One region of the Streptomyces sp. NPDC048278 genome, then DNA from elsewhere that is predicted to be linked to it. Evidence: riboswitches for the same ligand, from Rfam matches in the RefSeq annotation. Region 1 holds a riboswitch; each other region holds the start of a gene.
What was found. A riboswitch is a leader RNA that binds a small molecule or an ion and turns the genes downstream of it on or off. The one in region 1 is predicted to bind cyclic di-AMP.
Positions count from the first base shown of each region.

Region 1 (4,920 bases):
CAGCTCGACGTCCGGGCCCTCCAGCTTCTGGTCCGCCGCGTTGCGGAAGTCGAAGATCGTGTGCAGGCCGAGCGAGGCGAGGAACTCCGCGTCCTGCTCCGTCGCGTGCGCCAGATGCCCGCTGCGGAACAGCACGCCCGGCCGCACCCGGCGCCCGTCCACGGTCGGCAGGCCGCCCACGTCACGGAAGTTGCGCACACCGGCCAGCTCGGGCTCGGTCGACGGGACCTGCTGCGTCACGGGGGGCTCCTCCCGGCCGGCCCCGTCGGCGCTGCTCGTCGACGGGCACTGGATCGACCATACGACATCGGTTTCCGTGGGCAATGAGTTGTCCACAGGCATCGCCTCGGCGGCCCGTGACCCTTGCTTCCGGAGCCCGTGGCCCTTGATGATGTTGGTGCTTGAGCGGATCTGTTGGCCCCTGTGTGAGGTTTCTCGATGGTGGACATCGCCGAAAACGGTCGTACCTGGCTCCTTTCGGGCCCCGGCAGCAGCTACGCGCTGCATCTGACGGAGGCCGACGAACTGCTCCACCTGCACTGGGGCCCCAGGATCCGGCTCACCGACGCCGAGGAGCTCAGCACCCGGGCGCTGCCCGGCTACTGGCCCTTCGAGTCCCCGCTGGACGGCCGTGAGGAGTACCCGGTCGAGGGCGGCCCCCGCTTCGTCCGTCCCGCGCTGTCCGTGCGGACCGACGAGCGCCGGGGCACCGAGTGGACCTTCGACTCCTACGCGGTCGAGGAGGACGAGCTCCGGCTGCGCTTCACGGACGACGGGATCGTCATCACCCTGCACTACCGGATGCGCGGCGATGTCGTCGAGCGCTGGGTGACCGTCGACAACGAGGCGCACGCGCGCGTGGAGCTGCTCCGCGCCGACCCCGCCACCTGGACGCTCCCCGACCGCGAGGGCTGGCGGCTCTCCCAGCTGCACGGCCGCTGGGCCGCCGAGTCCCGGCTGGTCAGCGCCCCGCTCACCTACGGCGAGAAGGTCATCGGCAGCCGGCGCGGCCACACCGGCCACCAGCACCTGCCCTGGGTCGCCCTCGACACCGACGCCACCGAGGAGCGCGGCGAGGTCTGGGGCTGCGCCCTCGGCTGGTCCGGCTCCTGGCGCATCGCGGTCGCCCAACTCCCCGACGCGCGCGTGCAGATCACCGGCGGCGCCGGCTACGACGACTCGGGCCTGCTGATGCTGGCCGAGGGCGAGTCGTACACCAGTCCCGTCTTCGCGGGCCTGTGGACCGACGGCGGCTTCGGCGGGGCCAGCCGCGCCTGGCATGCCTACCAGCGCGCGTACGTCATCCCGGACGCCGACCAGGACCGGCCCGTGCTGTTCAACTCCTGGGAGGCCACCACCTTCGACATCTCCGAGGACCAGCAGGCCACCCTCGCCCGCCGGGCCGCCGCGATCGGCGTCGAACTGTTCGTGGTGGACGACGGCTGGTTCGGCGCCCGCACCAGCGACCACGCCGGCCTCGGCGACTGGACGCCCAACCCCGACCGCTTCCCCAAGGGCCTCAAGCCGCTCGCCGACTACGTGCACGCCCTCGGCATGCAGTTCGGCATCTGGGTCGAGCCCGAGATGGTCAACGCGGACAGCGACCTCTACCGCGCACACCCCGACTGGGTGCAGTACCAGCAGGGACGGAAGCGGACGGAACTCCGCAACCAGCTCGTCCTCAACCTCGCCCGCGAGGACGTCCAGGAGTACCTCTGGCAGCAGCTCGACACCCTGCTGTCCAGTGCCCCGATCGACTACGTCAAGTGGGACTTCAACCGCTGCTTCACGGATGCGGGCTGGCCCGGCGAGCCCTACCCGCAGCGCCTGTGGGTCGACCACGTGCGCGGGCTGTACGCCCTGCTCGACCGGATCCGCGCGGCCCACCCGGACGTCGCCATCGAGTCCTGCTCCGGCGGTGGCGGGCGGATCGACCTCGGGATCATGAGCCGCACCGACGAGGTGTGGACCTCCGACAACACCGACCCGCTGGACCGGCTCGCCATCCAGCACGGCTTCAGCCAGATCCACCCCGCCCGGGTGATGTCCGCCTGGGTCACCGACAGCCCGAACCACCAGCTCAACGACCGGGTCAGCTCGCTGCGTTTCCGGTTCGTCAGCTCCATGGCCGGGGCGCTCGGCGTAGGCGGCGACCTCTCGAACTGGACCGAGGAGGAGCTCGCCGAGGCCGGCCGTTGGGTGGAGCTCTACAAGGAGATCAGGCCCTTGGTGCAGCGCGGCGACCAGTTCCGGCTGCGACCGCCGGCCGGCGGGCTCAGCGCGGTGCAGTACACGCTCGGCGACGAGACCGTCGTCCTCGCCTGGCTGCAGGCGCAGAGCTACGGCGAGCCGGCACCGGCGCTGCGGCTCCAGGGGCTCGACCCGACGGCGTCGTACGAATGCCTCGAAACGGGCGAATCGCACGGAGGTGCCGTTCTCCTGCATCACGGGCTGCGCACCGGGCTGAAGGGTGACCTGGATGCGGCAGTCATCCGGCTTCGTCGGATCTGACCTATCTGCCCGAATTAGTGCTTTCGTTGCAACTCGCCATGGAATAAGGGGACGTGGCGTGACGTGCGTGAGGAGCGTCATATTCGTGACCGTCCGTCGCGCGTCATGCTCACGTAATTCCGGCGCCTTCCATGAGGGTTGGATAAACGAATAGATCGGAATTCACGGAGGGTGACCGGGATTTCCGGAAGCGGATCAAGTGAAATCCGGACGGCCGGAACCGACTGCTTGTCCACGTCCGTCCCACTCGCTTACGTTCGCCACACATCCGGTCGGAACGCCGAATCCTGCCGCCGCCCGGAGTCCCCACACACACTCACCCGTGCCCGGCAGGAGCGGGGGACCCACCAGGTATGACCGCCTGTTCCGGTTCCCGGGACGGCTTGGGGTGTAGCCGCGTCTTTCGGCGCGGCCGGGCAGCTCCAGCCCGAACCCGACAGCTCACCTCGCAGGCGCAGGAGAGGAATGCGCCATGCCCGCGAAGGGTAAGCACCGCCGCCCCAAGTCCCAGCGTTTCACCCGCTCCATGGCCGTCGCAGGAACCGGTGGCGCCGCGCTGGCTCTGCCGCTCATGGGGACCACCGGAGCCCACGCGGCCACTCCGCAGTCCCTTTCCGAAAAGACCACGCAGTCGCTTCCGGTGATCGAGAAGACCGCGGTGAAGCAGGCGCCCGCGGGGAATTCCGGCGCCACGCATTCCGCGCACCGCGTCTACACGGTGGTGTCCGGCGACTATCTCTCGAAGATCGCCCGCGACCAGCACGTCCGCGGCGGCTGGCACCGGCTCTACGCCGACAACCGGGAGGCCGTCGGCGGCAACCCCTCGCTGATCCACCCCGGTCTCGAGCTCGTCCTCGGCGGCCGGCACGCCGCGACGACGGACTCCGGCTCCCGTTCGCGGGTCCACGCGGACCCACAGCCGTCCAGGTCGACCGCGTCCTCGTCCTCGGCCTCCTCGAACGATTCGAACCGCACGACCGGTTCGAACGACTCTGCCGGTTCGAACGACTCGACCGGTTCGGAAGGTTCGGTGGCGACCGCCTCCGGCTTCGCCCTCCCGGTCACGGGTGGCGCCATCGGCACCGGCTACCACGTGGCCGGCAGCATGTGGTCCAGCGGCTACCACACGGGCGTCGACTTCGTCGTCCCGACCGGCACCCCGGTCAAGGCCGTCGGCGCCGGTACGGTCGTCACCGCCGGCTGGGGCGGCGCCTACGGCAACCAGGTCGTCATCCGGCTCGCCGACGGCTACTACGCGCAGTACGGCCACCTCTCCGCCCTGTCCGTCTCGGTCGGCCAGACCGTGACCGCGGGCCAGCAGATCGGCCTCTCCGGCGCGACCGGCAACGTGACCGGCCCGCACCTCCACTTCGAGATCCGTACCACCCCCGACTACGGCTCGGACGTGGACCCGGTCGCCTACCTCCGCGCCAAGGGCCTCACCGTCGGCTGACCCCGCGTTCGTCGTCACTCAAACGCCGCTGGCCAGGGACTTATTCCAAGGTTGGCAAAGTATTTAAGGGTGTCTTATGTCACCGAGCGTCAAGCCCTTATTACGGTCGCGTAGGTCACAGTCGAAGGTGAATCATGGTCCGATGTGGGAGACGATTCGAAGAGTGACAATGCATCAGTGATCGGGTCGTACGCAGCGGTGGGGGACAGCTTCACCGAGGGCGTGGGAGACCCCGGCCCCGACGGGGCGTTCGTCGGCTGGGCCGACCGGTTCGCGGTACTGCTGTCCGACCGGCGGCCCGAGGGCGACTTCAGCTACACCAACCTTGCCGTGCGCGGGAAACTGCTCGACCAGATCGTGGCGGACCAGGTGCCGCAGGCCCTGGAACTCGCCCCGGACCTGGTCTCGTTCTGCGCGGGCGGCAACGACATCATCCGCCCCGGCACCGACCCCGACGAGGTCGCCGAGCGGTTCGAGCGGGCCGTGGCCCAGCTGACCGAGGCCGTCGGCACGGTGCTGGTGACCACCGGGTTCGACACCCGGGGCGTGCCCGTCCTCAAGCACCTGCGCGGCAAGATCGCCACGTACAACGGACACGTCCGGGCCATCGCCGACCGGTACGGCTGCCCGGTCCTGGACCTCTGGTCCCTCAAGACCGTGCAGGACCGCCGCGCCTGGGACGGCGACCGCCTGCACCTCTCGCCCGACGGGCACACACGCGTGGCGCTGCGCGCCGGCCAGGTGCTCGGCGTCGACGTGCCGGCCGATCCCGACCAGCCGTGGCCCCCGCTGCCGCCCCGCGGCACCCTGGAGGTCCGCCGCGACGACGTGCACTGGGCCCGCGAGTACCTCGTCCCGTGGATCGGGCGCCGGCTGCGCGGCGAGTCGTCCGGCGACCACGTGACGGCCAAGGGTGCGCTCTCCCCGGACGACATCAAGATGCGGATCGCCTCCGT
Region 1 is NZ_JBEZLP010000001.1:556,807-561,726, reverse strand. Features, by position in the region: gene AB0D74_RS02585 (tyrosine-protein phosphatase) at 1-240, opposite strand, end outside; gene AB0D74_RS02580 (alpha-galactosidase) at 439-2,511, shown strand; cyclic di-AMP (ydaO/yuaA leader) riboswitch at 2,819-2,979, shown strand; gene AB0D74_RS02575 (LysM peptidoglycan-binding domain-containing M23 family metallopeptidase) at 2,984-3,964, shown strand; gene AB0D74_RS02570 (SGNH/GDSL hydrolase family protein) at 4,142-4,920, shown strand, end outside.

Region 2 (4,920 bases), on a different contig from region 1:
CGGGCGCCGACGACTTCGCCGACCGGGCCAGCCGGACGCAGGAGCGCATCGACCTCAAGACCCAGCAGGAGACCGAGAAGAAGAAGGCGGCGGCGGAGGCGGCCCGCAAGGAGCGGCTGCGACCGAAGTACGCGCTGCCGGTCACGCAGCGGGGGCTCAGCGCCTACTTCGGCCAGGCCGGCGTCAACTGGATGTCCGTCCACACCGGCATCGACTTCCCCGTCTCCTACGGCACGACGGTGATGGCCGCGACCGACGGCGTCGTCTCCACCAAGTGGAACAGCGCCTACGGCAACATGATGATCGTGACGGCGAAGGACGGCACGGAGACGTGGTACTGCCACCTCTCGTCGTACCGCGTCGCCGCCGGTACGACGGTGAAGGCCGGCGACCCGATCGCGTACTCCGGGAACTCCGGCAACTCGACCGGCCCGCACCTGCACTTCGAGGTCCGGCCGGCCGGCGGCGCCGCCATAGACCCGCTGCCGTGGCTGCGCAGCCACGGGCTCGACCCGACCTGACCGGCACCGGGGGCGCGGGCCCCCGGGACCCAGGCCCGGGGCCCGGGTCCGTCAGGTCTCTCCCCTACAGCTTCTCCACGGGCGCGTACCGCAGCAGCAGCCGCTTCGGCTTGGCCTCGCCGAAGTCGATCGTCGCCTCCGCGTTGCCGCCCGTGCCCTTCACCGCGACGACCGTGCCGAGGCCGAACTGGTCGTGGGTGACCCGGTCGCCGACCGCCAGCGAGACCACCGGCTGCTCCGAGGTCCGCCGGGTGGCGAAGCCGGACGCGCCCGACGCCGAGGAGCGCGAGCGGGTCGAGGAGAGCGAGGCAGCCACGCCCGCCGCGGGCCCGGAGGAGACCGGCGCCATCGCCCCGGTCCGCTTCCACTCCAGATACGCGCCCGGGATCTCCTCCAGGAAGCGCGAGGCCGGGTTGTACGACGGCTGGCCCCAGGCGCTGCGCATCGCCGACCGCGTGAGGTACAGCCGCTCCCGCGCGCGCGTGATGCCGACGTAGGCGAGCCGCCGTTCCTCCTCCAGCTCCTTGGTCTGGCCGAGGGCGCGCATGTGCGGGAAGACGCCGTCCTCCATGCCGGTCAGGAACACCACCGGGAATTCGAGGCCCTTGGCGGTGTGCAGGGTCATCAGGGTGATGACGCCGTCGCCGTTCTCGTCGTCGTCGGGGATCTGGTCGGAGTCGGCGACCAGGGCGACCCGCTCCAGGAAGTCGGCGAGCCCGGCCTGCTCCTCGCCCTCGCCGGACTCCTGCTCGAACTCCAGTGCCACGGAGGCGAGTTCCTGGAGGTTCTCGATGCGGGTCTCGTCCTGCGGGTCCGTGGAGTTCTGCAACTCGGCCAGGTATCCGGTGCGTTCGTAGATCGCCTCCAGGACCGTGGCGGGCCCGGCACCGGACTCCACGACCGTACGGAGGTCCTCCATCAGCGTGTTGAACCGCTTGACCGCGTTCGTCGACCGCGCGGCCATGCCGTACGCCTCGTCGACGCGCCGGAGCGCCTGCGGGAAGCTGATCTTCTCGCGCTGGGCGAGGGCGTCGATCATCGCCTCCGCGCGGTCGCCGATTCCGCGCTTGGGGACGTTGAGGATGCGGCGGAGCGGGACGGAGTCCTCCGGGTTGGCGAGCACCCGCAGGTAGGCGAGGACGTCCCGGACCTCCTTGCGCTCGTAGAAGCGGACGCCGCCGACGACCTTGTAGGGCAGGCCGACCCGGATGAAGATCTCCTCGAAGACACGGGACTGCGCGTTGGTGCGGTAGAAGACGGCGACATCGCCCGCCTTCGCCTCGCCCGCGTCCGTCAGACGGTCTATCTCCTCGGCGACGAACTGTGCCTCGTCGTGCTCGGTGTCGGCGACGTAGCCGGTGATCTGCGCGCCCGCGCCCGCGTTGGTCCACAGGTTCTTCGGGCGGCGGGACTCGTTGCGCTCGATGACCGCGTTGGCGGCGGAGAGGATCGTCTGCGTGGAGCGGTAGTTCTGCTCCAGGAGGATCGTCGTCGCGTTCGGGTAGTCCTCCTCGAACTGGAGGATGTTGCGGATCGTCGCGCCCCGGAAGGCGTAGATCGACTGGTCGGCGTCACCGACGACGCAGAGCTCGGCGGGGGGCAGGTCGGGCTCGCCGGTGCCGACCAGCTCGCGCACGAGGGCGTACTGCGCGTGGTTGGTGTCCTGGTACTCGTCGACCAGGACGTGCCGGAAGCGGCGGCGGTAGTGCTCGGCGACGTCCGGGAAGGCGCGCAGCAGATTGACCGTCGTCATGATCAGGTCGTCGAAGTCGAGGGCGTTCGCCTCGCGCAGCCGGGACTGGTAGAGGGCGTAGGCCTGGGCGAGGGTCTTCTCGAAGCCGTCGCTCGCGCGGGCGGCGAAGTCCTCCTCGTCGACCAGCTCGTTCTTGAGGTTGCTGACCTGGGCGCTGAAGGACTTCGGCGGGAACCGCTTGGGGTCGAGGTCCAGGTCCCGGCAGACCAGGGCCATCAGGCGCTTGGAGTCGGCCGCGTCGTAGATCGAGAAGGAGGAGGTGAAGCCGAGCTTCTTGCTCTCCCTGCGCAGGATCCGCACGCAGGCGCTGTGGAAGGTCATCACCCACATCGCGTTCGCGCGCGGGCCGACGAGGTGCTCGACGCGCTCCTTCATCTCGCCCGCGGCCTTGTTGGTGAAGGTGATCGCGAGGATCTGGCCCGGGTGCACCTGGCGCGCGCCGAGCAGGTGGGCGATGCGGTGGGTGAGCACGCGCGTCTTGCCGGAACCGGCGCCGGCCACGATGAGCAGCGGGGAGCCGGCGTGCACGACGGCCGCCCGCTGGTTGTCGTTCAGCCCCTCCAGGAGTGCGGCCGGGTCCAGGGCCGGGCGGGCGGCGCCGTCGCGGTAGTAGGCGTCCCGGTCCGGGGGCATGTCGAACTTCCCGCCGAACAGATCGTCCGGAATCGACTCCGGAGCGTGCTCGTCCTCGGGCGGCGGCGGAGGTTCCTCGTCATGGCCGCGGGGGGCCTGGAGGTTCGCCAGGAAGCTGTCGTCAAAGAGGCTGCTCATCGCTCTCCGAGTCTAGGGCGCCCCACCGACAACCGGCCGCCGCCCCGAAAACTCGTCCCGGTCACCGAACAGATCCACTCCGTCACGGCCGGTCGACGCGCGTCACGCAGCAGGGAACACCCGTCTCGAACCCTTCGACACCATCGGGCAAGCCGCCCATAACATCCCGAATCGCGCCGCCCGGACCCCACACAACGCCAAGGTCACGAAAATGTATCGGGCATATCGCACATCAAACTTCACAGAGACCACACGAGTTGGCTAGCGTGCCGGGCAGGCCGCACGACCCCCACCGGCGAACGTCGCCGGGCCGCACGGCCTCCGCCGAGTCCGGAGTGCCGCCGCGCACCCGGAGCCGGGGACCCACACCGACCTTGGGGTGAATCGGTCCCGACTCCCCACCGGAGAACGGACCGTAGGGCAACCCTTCCGAACCACCCGCCCGAACCCGACAGCTAACTCGGTAGGCGGAACGCTGGAAGGAGTCGCCCCCGTTGGCGTCGCACCGCAAGTCCCGGCCGTCAGGAACGCGCGCGGCAGGCATACGCACCCCCGCCCTGGCCACCGCAGCCCTCACCTCCATGGCCCTGTTCTCCCAGACGGCCGAGGCCGCCCCCTCCGACGACGGCAAGCCGAGCCTGGAGGAGGTCGAGAAGAAGGTCGACTCCCTCTACCGGCAGGCGGAGTCGGCGACCGAGAAGTACAACGCGGCCAAGGAGCGGACCGGCAGGCAGCGCAAGCAGGTCGACGCCCTGCTCGACGACGTCGCCCGGCGCACCGACCGGCTCAACAAGGCGCGTGAGGAACTGGGTTCGTTCGCGGCGGCCCAGTACCGGACCGGGGCGAGCGTCCCCGACACGGCGACCTTCCTGCTCGCGGACAGTCCCCAGGACTACTTCGACCAGGACCAGCTGATGAGCCGCCTGACCTCGCGCCAGAAGGGCGCGGTCGACGACTACGTCACCGAGCAGTCCGCGACCATGAAGAAGCGGCAGGAGGCCTCCCAGAGCCTCGACACGCTCACCGAGACGCAGGACGACCTCAAGACCGCCAAGACCACCGTGCAGACGAAGCTGGCCTCCGCGCGGGAGCTGCTGTCGCAGCTGACGGCCGCGGAGAAGGCCCGGCTGGCGGCGATCGAGAAGCGGCAGCAGGAGGCGGCGGACCGCAAGGCGGCGGAACTGGCGAAGCAGCAGGCCGCGGCGGCCGACCAGGCGGCGTCGTCCTCGGCGTCGAGCGGCTCCTCTTCCGACTCGGGCTCCGGCTCCGGTTCCGGCTCGGACTCCGCCTACGCCACGAAGGCCGCCAAGGCGATCGCCTTCGCCCGCGCGCAGATCGGCAAGCCGTACGTCTGGGGCGCCACCGGCCCCGGCTCCTACGACTGCTCCGGGCTCTCCCAGGCCGCCTGGAAGGCCGCGGGCGTCTCCCTGCCGCGCACCACCTACGACCAGGTGAACGCCGGCACCACCGTCCCCCTCGCCGACGCCCGGCCCGGCGACCTGGTCTTCTTCTACGACGACGTCAGCCATGTCGGCATCTACATCGGCAACGGCATGATGATCCACGCCCCCAAGCCCGGCGCCTACGTCCGCGAGGAGTCGATCTACTACGGCGGCGAGTCGATCATCCACAGCGTGGTGCGGCCGGCCTGACCCTCACGGGGCGCCCGCCGTCCCCCGGGCGCCCCACCCGCTCCCCCGCACTCCCCCGCCCGTCCCCCGCACGCCTCGGCGCACCGGCGCGCGGTTTTCGGGCCGCACGCGCGCGTGCATCGTTCGTGACACGCGCGCGTGCCCCGTTCGTCCTGCGGCAGGCTCTCCCTAGCATCAGGGGCATGTCCGGCATGTCACCCCTCCGCGCCTGGTGGGCGCAGCG
Region 2 is NZ_JBEZLP010000016.1:103,326-108,245, reverse strand. Features, by position in the region: gene AB0D74_RS26825 (peptidoglycan DD-metalloendopeptidase family protein) at 1-521, shown strand, start outside; gene pcrA (DNA helicase PcrA) at 586-3,045, opposite strand; cyclic di-AMP (ydaO/yuaA leader) riboswitch at 3,358-3,532, shown strand; gene AB0D74_RS26815 (NlpC/P60 family protein) at 3,540-4,697, shown strand; gene AB0D74_RS26810 (tellurite resistance/C4-dicarboxylate transporter family protein) at 4,880-4,920, shown strand, end outside.
Region 2: it holds a riboswitch for cyclic di-AMP, as region 1 does, so the genes downstream of both, AB0D74_RS26815 (NlpC/P60 family protein) here and AB0D74_RS02575 (LysM peptidoglycan-binding domain-containing M23 family metallopeptidase) in region 1, are expected to answer to the same signal.

Region 3 (4,920 bases), on a different contig from region 1:
CTCCCTGGTCGCCCTGACACGTGCGTACGTCCCCGGACACGGTACGGGACCGGGTACGGGGACGTACGTACGACTGGCTAAGCCTTACCCTCTAGCGGGCTCAGCCCTTGAAGCGCGGGAAGGCGCTGCGGCCCGCGTACACCGCCGCGTCGTCGAGGATCTCCTCGATGCGCAGCAGCTGGTTGTACTTGGCGACGCGCTCGGAGCGGGCCGGGGCGCCGGTCTTGATCTGGCCGCAGTTGGTGGCGACGGCGAGGTCGGCGATGGTGACGTCCTCGGTCTCGCCGGAGCGGTGCGACATCATGCACTTGAAGCCGTTGCGCTGGGCGAGCTCGACGGCGTCCAGGGTCTCGGTGAGCGAACCGATCTGGTTCACCTTGACCAGCAGGGCGTTGGCGGTGCCCTCCTCGATGCCGCGGGCCAGGCGCTCCGGGTTGGTGACGAACAGGTCGTCGCCGACGATCTGCACCTTGTCGCCGAGCTTGTCGGTGAGGACCTTCCAGCCGGCCCAGTCGTCCTCGAACAGCGGGTCCTCGATGGAGACCAGCGGGTAGGAGGCGACGAGCTCCTCGTAGTACTCGGTCATCTCGGCGGCCGAGCGGGACTTGCCCTCGAACTCGTACTTGCCGTCCTTGTAGAACTCGGACGCGGCGACGTCGAGCGCGAGCGCGATCTGCTCGCCGGGGACGTAACCGGCCTGCTTGATCGCCTCCAGGATGAGGTCGAGCGCGGCGCGGTTCGACTCCAGGTTCGGGGCGAAGCCGCCCTCGTCGCCGAGGCCGGTGGCCAGGCCCTTGCTCTTCAGGACCTTCTTCAGCGTGTGGTAGACCTCGGCACCCCAGCGCAGCGCCTCGGAGAAGGACTCCGCGCCGATCGGGGCGATCATGAACTCCTGGATGTCGACGTTGGAGTCCGCGTGCGAGCCGCCGTTGAGGATGTTCATCATCGGGACGGGCAGCAGGTGCGCGTTCGGGCCGCCGAGGTAGCGGAAGAGCGGCAGGTCGGACGCCTCGGAGGCGGCGTGCGCGACGGCGAGGGAGACGCCGAGGATGGCGTTGGCGCCGAGCGAGCCCTTGTTGTCGGTGGCGTCCAGGTCGAACATGGCCTGGTCGATCAGGCGCTGCTCGGTGGCGTCGTAGCCGACGAGCTCCGGGCCGATCTGCTCGATGACGGCGAGGACGGCCTTCTCGACACCCTTGCCCAGGTAGCGGTTGGGGTCGCCGTCACGGAGCTCGATGGCCTCGAAGGCACCGGTGGAGGCGCCGGACGGAACGGCGGCACGACCCGTGCTGCCGTCGTCGAGGCCGACCTCGACCTCGACCGTGGGGTTGCCTCGGGAGTCCAGGATTTCCCGGGCTACGACGACGTCGATGGACGGCACGAGCATCTCCTTCTTGGGATGTGACGCTGGTTGTGCGGGGCGCACGCGGGCCTCGTCGGCCCTTGCTCAGCCTTGCGACTAGAGCCTAACCGTCCAAGGGCCGTCGGCCGGCACGACCGACCGGCCCGTGGACACACAGACGGTACTCATTGTTCACGTGCGGAACAAAGGGGGTCCCGATGAAGAACGGAAGAAGAGCGGGCCACGGAGCCCGACGCAAAGAGAAACCCCGCTCCGGTGCGTTCGGGGGAAAACGCACCGGAGCGGGGGCTCGTGGGGGACGGGGGTGACCCTCACGTGGTCCCCACTATGAGGACCACGGCTGTGTGGGGGCTGTGGTTCAGCTGGGTCTTACTTCAGGTGCAGCTGCTGGCCCGGGTAGATGAAGTCGGCGTCGTCGACGATGTCCTTGTTCAGCTTGAACAGCGCCTGCCAGCCACCCTTGACCTTGTGCTTCTCGGCGATCGAGCTGAGGGTGTCGCCCTTGACGACCTTGTACTCGCCGTCGCCCTTCTTGACCTTCTTGCCGGTCGGGGTGGTGACGGTCTTCTTGGCGGCCGGGCGCTCGGCGGAGCGGGAGGCGGCCTGGGTGTCGGTCGAGCGGGTGCTGGTGCTGCTGCTCGACGAGGAGCTGGTCGAGCCGGCGCTGCCGCCGGTGTAGGCGGCGCCGGACAGGCCCGTGCCGCAGACCGGCCAGGCGCCCTTGCCCTGCGCGGCGAGGACCTTCTCGGCGATCGTGATCTGCTGCGCCTTGCTGGCCTGGTTGGCCTGCGCGGCGTACTGCGTGCCGCCGTACGCGGCCCAGGTGGAGGCGGAGAACTGGAGACCGCCGTAGTAGCCGTTGCCGGTGTTGATGGACCAGTTGCCGCCGGACTCGCACTGGGCGACGGTGTCCCACTCGGAGGCGGTGGCGGCGGAGGCGCTGCCGGCCGCCATCAGCGGCGCGGCGACGGCGACGCCGGTGACGCCGGCGACGGCGATGGCGCGGACGGCCTTGGACGGACGGCGGTGCTTGCCCTTGCCGGAGAACAGCATGGATCGATCCCCTCACCGACGCCTGCGAGGTGAGCTGTCGGGTTCGGGCCGGTTGAGTTGCCCGGCCGCACACCGTGTGTCGGTGCGCGGCTTCACCCCGAGCCGGATCGGCGGCCTCAACCACCGGTCCCGGCACTTACCTTGGGTCCCCCGCTCCTGCCTACGGCGCATGACGCGACGACTGTTCCCGGACGGCCGCTGGCAGGACTCGGCGTTGCGACGGCCGGGGCTCGTGGTGACGAGCGGCCTTGACCGTAAACAGGCGATCCGGTGAATTTCAAAGATGATCAGGGCTTCTGAGACTCATCCCACACTTTCACCAAAACGGACATTCAACTCGAAGCGGGGCGCCAACTCCCGCCGCTTTTCGCCCTATTCGCTGCCGAGTTTCAGGGTCTGACCGGCGGTGATGGCGTTCGGGTCGGCGCCTATGTCGGCCTTGTTCGCGTCGTAGAGCGCGCGCCATCCGCCGTCGAGGTCAAGGGAGTCGGCGATGGAGGCGAGGGTGTCGCCGTCGCGGACGGTGTAGGTGCCGCTGCCGGAGGAGGCGTGCCGGCCGGAGGAGGAGGCGCTCTGACCGTTTGTCACGCTTTCGTCCGCCGAGCCGCCACGGTGCTTGCCGCCGCTGCTGACGGCACCCGTGTCGACCAGGCTCCAAGAGCCTCCGGTCTGCCACGAATTGTCCGAGTCGTCGGATTCGACGGCATCGGGGCTCCCGCTCGCCTTCGAAGCCTCCGAGTCGGAGCCGGACTTGGATGATTCCGGCTTGTCCGTCTTGCTGGACTTGCCGGAGTCGTCCGACTTGGAGCCGCTGTCGGCACTCGCGCTCGGCGAGGGGGTCGCGGACTCGCTCCCGGAGTCCGCGGCACCCGAGGAGGAGTCGGCACCGGAGGACGAGGACGAGTCCGACAGCCCGGAGGACGAGTCCGACGAGTCGGAGGAACCGGACGAATCACTCGAGTCGCCGAGGCCCGTGTCGACGTTCACCGACGCGTCGTCGGACGAGAGTCCGGCGATCAGGGCGCAGGTCCGCCAGGCCTTGGTGCCCTGGTCGGCGAGCATCTTCTCGGCGACCGCGATCTGCTGCGAACGGCTCGCCTGGTCGGGGGTGCCGGCGTACTCCAGGCCCCCGTACTCGCTCCAGTCGTCCAGGGAGATCTGGAGGCCGCCGTAGTAGCCGGTGCCGTTGTCGGCGCTCCAGGAGCCGCCGCTCTCGCACTCGGCCACCTGGTCCCAGGTGGAGCCGTCGGCCGCGCTGGCGTTCACCGCACCGAGGAGCGGGAGGGCGATGGCGGAGCCGGTCACCCCGGCCGCGACGAGGAGCGCCGGAGCCTGGCGGGGGCGACGGTGACGACCGTTCCCGGAGAGCATGCGGAAACCTTTCGAGCGACAGCGGTGACCGGCACGGCGGGTCCCGCAAGGGCGCCGTGCTGATGGGTGAACGTATCGGCAGACGATCACTTGTCACAAGTTAATGCCGCGTAGATCACGTGAAGATCACAGACTTGAACGCTGGTCATCTTTTGCCCGTAGGGGCAGGTGGAGGCTTCAGCGGCCGGTGGGCGTGAACTCCACGGGGAGCGTGCGCAGCCCGCGCATGATGAGCCCGCCGCGCCACCGCAACTCGCTCTCGTCCACGGCGAGTCGCAGGTCGGGAAGGCGGGTCAGGAGACCGGCGAGTGCGGTCTGCCCCTCCAGGCGGGCGAGCGGGGCGCCCAGGCAGTAGTGGATGCCGTGGCCGTACCCGAGGTGCTGGTTGTCCCGCCGGGCGAGGTCGAGGGTGTCCGGCTCGGCGAACCGCTCCGGGTCCCGGTCGGCCGCGGCCAGGACGACCAGGACCGGGTCGCCGGGCGCGATGTGCTGCCCGCCGATGGCGACCGGCTCGGTGGCGAACCGCCAGGTGGCCAGCTCCACCGGCCCGTCGTAGCGCAGCAGTTCCTCGACGCCGGTCTCCAGCAGCCCGCGCTCGCCGGCGGCCAGGGACTCCTGCAGGCGGGCCCGCTGCCCGGGGTGGGTGAGCAGCGCGTACGTGCCGTTCCCGATCAGGTTGACGGTGGTCTCGAAGCCGGCGAACAGCAGGATGAAGGCCATGGCCGCGGCCTCGTTCTCGGTGAGGTGCTCCCCGTGGTCCGAGGCCCGGATGAGCCCGGAGATGAGGTCCTCGCCGGGACCTGCCTCAGCGGGCAGCGCCTCCCGCTTCCGGTGGATCAGCTCGGCCAGATATCCGCGCATCTTCTTCACCGACCGCGCGACCCCGCCCCGCGGCCCGCCCCCGTGCCGGATCATCATCCCCGCCCAGTCCCGGAAGTCGTCCTGGTCCTCGGGCGGGACGCCGAGCAGGTCGCAGATGGCGTAGATGGGGAGCGGGAAGGCGAACTCGTGGATGAGGTCGGCCTCGCCCCGCTCCGCGAACCCGTCGATGAGCCGGTCGGTCAGCTCACGGACCCGCGGCGCGAACTCGGCCACCCGGCGCGGAGTGAACGCCTTGCTCACCAGCCGCCGCA
Region 3 is NZ_JBEZLP010000027.1:127,009-131,928, reverse strand. Features, by position in the region: gene eno (phosphopyruvate hydratase) at 101-1,387, opposite strand; gene AB0D74_RS35930 (transglycosylase family protein) at 1,733-2,416, opposite strand; cyclic di-AMP (ydaO/yuaA leader) riboswitch at 2,421-2,594, opposite strand; gene AB0D74_RS35925 (transglycosylase family protein) at 2,789-3,787, opposite strand; gene AB0D74_RS35920 (cytochrome P450) at 3,965-4,920, opposite strand, start outside.
Region 3: it holds a riboswitch for cyclic di-AMP, as region 1 does, so the genes downstream of both, AB0D74_RS35930 (transglycosylase family protein) here and AB0D74_RS02575 (LysM peptidoglycan-binding domain-containing M23 family metallopeptidase) in region 1, are expected to answer to the same signal.

Region 4 (4,920 bases), on a different contig from region 1:
CGAGGGCGGCGGCACCGTCCACACCCAGCTCCTCCAGCAGGGTCTGGCCGACGAGCTCCAGCTGGTCCTGGCCCCCCTCTTCGTCGGCGACCCGAAGGCGCCGCGGCTGTTCGGTCCCGGCGGGTACCAGGGCGGGCGGCTGCGGCTCCTGGAGACCCGCCGGATCGAGGACGTCGTCCTCATGCGCTACGAGCCCACGGCACCCGGCACCGGCGGGTCGGCGTCCGCCGCGGACCGGCACTGGCTGCGGCTCGCCTGCGAACTGGCGGCCCAGTGCCCGCCCTCCCGGACCGCGTTCAGCGTGGGCGCGGTGGTCGTCGCGGCCGACGGCACGGAACTGGCCCGCGGCCACTCCCGGGAGGCCGGCGACCCCGTGGTCCACGCGGAGGAGGCGGCCCTGGCCAAGATCCCCGCGGACGACCCCCGGCTGGCCGCGGCCACGGTCTACACCAGCCTGGAACCCTGCACCCACCGCGCCTCCCGCCCGCACCCCTGCGCCGAACTGATCCTCCGGGCCGGGGTACGACGCGTGGTGACGGCATGGCGTGAGCCGGACACGTTCGTGACGGCGGCCGACGGGACGGGGGCGCTGCGGGAGGCCGGGGTGGCGGTGCTGGTGCTCGGGGAGTACGAGGGAGAGGCGAAGGCGCCCAACGGGCATCTGCTGACCTGAGCGGACCTGACCTGAGCGGACCTGATCTGACCTGAGCTGACCCGTGGCGTCCACCGGAAGTAACCCGTGTGACTTCACCTCTTCCGATGGCGTATGCTGGTTTCACCGACGCGGGGTGGAGCAGCTCGGTAGCTCGCTGGGCTCATAACCCAGAGGTCGCAGGTTCAAATCCTGTCCCCGCTACTGAAACCCAGGGCCGGAATCCGATTCGAGGATTCCGGCCCTGAGTCATATCCGGGTGCAGGTGCCTCTCCCCACCCGCCCGTACTCATCCGCCCGGCCCACACCAGTCGCTTCACCCGCCCACAGCCGCAAACCTGGACGGACAGGCATCGAACCCATCGAATACGTCAGGCATGTCGAGCGCGTCGAGCACGTCGGACACGTGGTGCATCAGGGGGGTCGTGTGGTGGGCCGTGGAGAGGCGGAGCGGCGCGGCCCGGTGTCCGCCCGCACCCTCGCCCGCATCCTGCCCGCGCTGCTGATCTGCACGGGTGTCTGCTACGACGTCCTCACCCCCGCGGCCTTCACCGCGGTCCCCTTCTTCACGGCCGCCCCGTTGATCGCCGCGCCGCTCGCCTCCCTGCGCACCACCCTCCTCACGGGTCTGGCCGCGCTGCTCGCCACGTACGCCGTGCACGCGCGGTCCTCTGTTGTCCCGGACGCCGACGCTGTCACCGAGATCGTCACGGTGGCGACCGTCGCCGTCCTCGCCGCCGGCATCAACCGGATCGTCCGGATCGGCGACCAGCGCCTCGCCTCCGCCCGCGAGGTCGCCGAGGCCGCCCAGCGCGCCGTGCTGCCCGAGCCCGCCGAGCGGATCGGCGGCTTCGAGATCGCCGCCCGCTACCAGGCGGCCCAGGAGGGCACCCTCATCGGCGGCGACCTGTATGCCGTCCAGGACACCCCGTACGGCGTGCGGCTGGTCGTCGGCGACGTGCGCGGCAAGGGGACCGGCGCGGTCGCCGCCGTCGCCGTGCTCATCGGCGCGTTCCGGGAGGCCGCCGAGCAGGAGGCCACGCTGGAGGCGGTCGCCGGACGGCTGGAGCGGGCGCTGGTGCGCGAGGGCGTGCGGCGCGGCGGGATCGTCGCCGACGAGGGGTTCGCCACCGCCGTACTCGCCGAACTCCCGCACGGCGACGGCACGCTCCGGCTCGTCAACCGCGGTCATCCGCCGCCCCTGCTGCTGCTCGGCGACGGCGAGGTGCGCCCGCTGCGGGCACCGGAGGCCGCGCTGCCGCTCGGGATGGGCGGGCTGGGCGCGTGGCCCGACCGGGCGGCCGAGTACGCGTTCCCGAGCGGGGCCACGCTGCTGCTGCACACCGACGGCCTCTCCGAGGCGCGGGACGCGCACGGCCGGTTCTACGACCCGGAGCGGCGGCTGGCCGGCCGTACCGTCACCGCCCCCGGCCCTCTGGTGGACCGGATCGCGGCCGAGGTGCGCCGGCACACCGGCGGCGGCTTGACGGACGACATGGCGCTGCTCGCCGTACGGCGGCCCTGAGCGGCGCGCGGTCACGGTGGGTGTCCGGACGACCGCCCTGCGCATAACAACTGAGTCACCATCAAAACCTGTGTGACTCCTGAGCTGAGCAGCGTGCACCGCCGACTCGACCGTTTTTGACCGGTCGTGGCAGGTAAGTCCATGCTTTGAAAGCTTAATGATCAAGACGAACTGCTTGGAATCTGGTAGCCGCGTCTATTAACGTTCGATAACGCAGCGCGGTCGTCCCAGCCGTCACCCGCGACGGCTCCGTGCGCACGCGCCGAATCCCGCAAGGGAACCGGGGAACCACCACCATGGGGTGAATCGCACGGCTACCGCCGGGTAGGAAACGGCCGGTATACGCGCGTAGGAGACCTTCCCGCTCCGAACCCGTCAGCTAACCCGGTAGGCAGCGGAAGGAAAGGAGTGCGCCCGCGTGGCGTCCAACCCGCCTGCTCCTACAGCCCCGTTCGTGCCCAGCCAGCGTCAGCCCGAGACCTTCGGCTACGGCGGCTACCGCACCGACGAGGGCCCGTTCGAGGAGTGGAACCCCACCGAGGAGTCCCTCTCCGCGGTACGCGGCCGGCACCGGGTCGCCAAGCAGAAGGGCGGCGGGCTCGCCCGCAGCTCCACGGTTCTCGGCGTCGGCGTGATCGCCGCCGTCGGTGCGGGCGGCATGGCCAGCGCCAACACCGGCAAGCCGCCGGTCTCCATCTCGCTGCCCGACCTGCCCTCCTCCGTCGACGCCCTGCTCGGCGAGGGCAGCGGCCACCAGGCCACCCAGACCGCGCTCAGCAGCGTCACCACGACGACCGCCACCGACGCGGACTCCTCGTCGTCCGACGCCGGCGAGGCGCTGCGCAGCCGGATCATCGCGCAGGCCGCGCAGCAGCAGAGCCAGCTCGACACCAAGGCCAGCGCCAAGGCCGTCGCCGCCGCCGACAAGGCGGTCGCGGACGCCGAGGCCAGGGCGGAGAAGGCCGCCGCGACCCAGGCCGCCGACGCCAAGCAGAAGGCCGAGGCCTCCGCGAAGGAGAAGGCCGAGCAGGCCCGCCTCGCCGAGCTGGCCAAGCAGTACACGCTGCCCGTCGTCTCGTACACGATCACCGGCACGTTCGGCCAGGCCGGCTCGATGTGGGCCTCCGGCTACCACACCGGCCTCGACTTCGCCGCGCCCACCGGCACGCTGATCAAGGCCGTGCACAGCGGCACGGTCACCGAGGCGGGCTGGGCCGGCTCCTACGGCTACCGCACGATCATCACCCTCGACGACGGCACCGAGCTGTGGTTCTGCCACCAGTCCTCGATCGGCGTCAAGGTCGGCCAGAAGGTCGCCACCGGCGACGTCATCGGCCGCGTCGGCGCCACCGGCAACGTGACGGGCCCGCACCTCCACCTGGAGGTCCACCCGAACGGGCAGGCCACCGCCATCGACCCGATGACCTGGCTGCGCGGCAAGGGCCTCAACCCCTGACCCGACCTGGCCCGACTGACCTGAGACCGATCTGATCTGAGACCGATCTGATCTGGGACCGACCGGATCTCAGACTGACCGGACGCGGATTCGGACCGCGCCCACCGGCCCCCGGCGGCCCTGACGGCAACCCCCCGGCGTCAGGGCCGCCGGTGTGCCGAGCCGTGGCTTCCGCTTTTACGAGACCTTCGTAAAACACGGGATGGGTCACCAGGCGGCCCGTGTTGAAGTGGAGCATGACTGCTCTTCGCAAACTCGGCTCTTCCGACCTCGAGGTCTTCCCGCTCGCCCTCGGCGGCAACGTCTTCGGCTGGACCGCCGACGAGGCCACCTCCTTCGCCGTCCTCGACGCGTACGCCGCCGCGGGCGGCAACTTCGTCGACACAGCCGACTCGTACACGGCGTGGATCGAGGGCAACAAGGGCGGCGAGTCCGAGACGATCATCGGCAAGTGGGTCAAGGCGCGCGGCAACCGCGACGACGTCGTCATCGCGACCAAGGTCAGCCAGCACCCCGAGTATCCCGGCCTGTCCGCCGCCAACATCAAGGCCGCCGCCGACGCCTCCCTGCGCCGTCTCGGCACCGACCACATCGACCTGTACTACACGCACTTCGACCAGCCCGAGGTCCCGGTCGAGGAGATCATCGGCGCGCTGGACGAGCTGGTGCGGGCGGGCAAGGTGCGGCACGTCGCCGCGTCCAACATCACGCCGGAGCGGCTCCAGGAGTCCCTGGACCTCTCCGACCGCGAGGGCCTCGCCCGGTACGTCGCCGTCCAGCCCCACTACAACCTGGTCTCCCGCGACACCTACGAGGGCCCGCTCCAGGACCTGGCCTCCCGCACCGGCCTCGCGGCCATCCCCTACTTCTCGCTGGCCGCCGGTTTCCTCACCGGCAAGTACCGCCCCGGTACGACCGTCGACAGCGCGCGAGCGGGCCGCGCCGCCCAGTACGCGGAGTCGGAGCGCGGCCAGAAGGTCCTTGCGGCCCTGGACGAGATCGCCGCGGCCCACGAGGCCCCGATCCCCACGGTCGCCCTTGCCTGGCTGGCGGCCCAGCCCACCATCACGGCCCCGATCGCCTCGGCCCGCACCCTCGACCAGCTCCCGCCCCTGCTGGGCGTGGCGGACCTGACACTGACGGACCGGGAACTGGCCCAGCTCACGACGGCCTCCGCCTGACGGCTGCCGCCTTTCGTTCTTTTCCGCCGCACCGGCGCCCGGCCTCCGCGGCGCATCTCGGCGGTGCCGAAATCCCCCGCAGCCCGAAGCGCTAACTCCGGTACGG
Region 4 is NZ_JBEZLP010000002.1:537,894-542,813, forward strand. Features, by position in the region: gene AB0D74_RS06060 (dihydrofolate reductase family protein) at 1-673, shown strand, start outside; tRNA gene AB0D74_RS06065 (tRNA-Met) at 783-856, shown strand; gene AB0D74_RS06070 (PP2C family protein-serine/threonine phosphatase) at 1,083-2,177, shown strand; cyclic di-AMP (ydaO/yuaA leader) riboswitch at 2,428-2,588, shown strand; gene AB0D74_RS06075 (M23 family metallopeptidase) at 2,596-3,633, shown strand; gene AB0D74_RS06080 (aldo/keto reductase) at 3,870-4,814, shown strand; gene AB0D74_RS06085 (PrsW family intramembrane metalloprotease) at 4,906-4,920, opposite strand, start outside.
Region 4: it holds a riboswitch for cyclic di-AMP, as region 1 does, so the genes downstream of both, AB0D74_RS06075 (M23 family metallopeptidase) here and AB0D74_RS02575 (LysM peptidoglycan-binding domain-containing M23 family metallopeptidase) in region 1, are expected to answer to the same signal.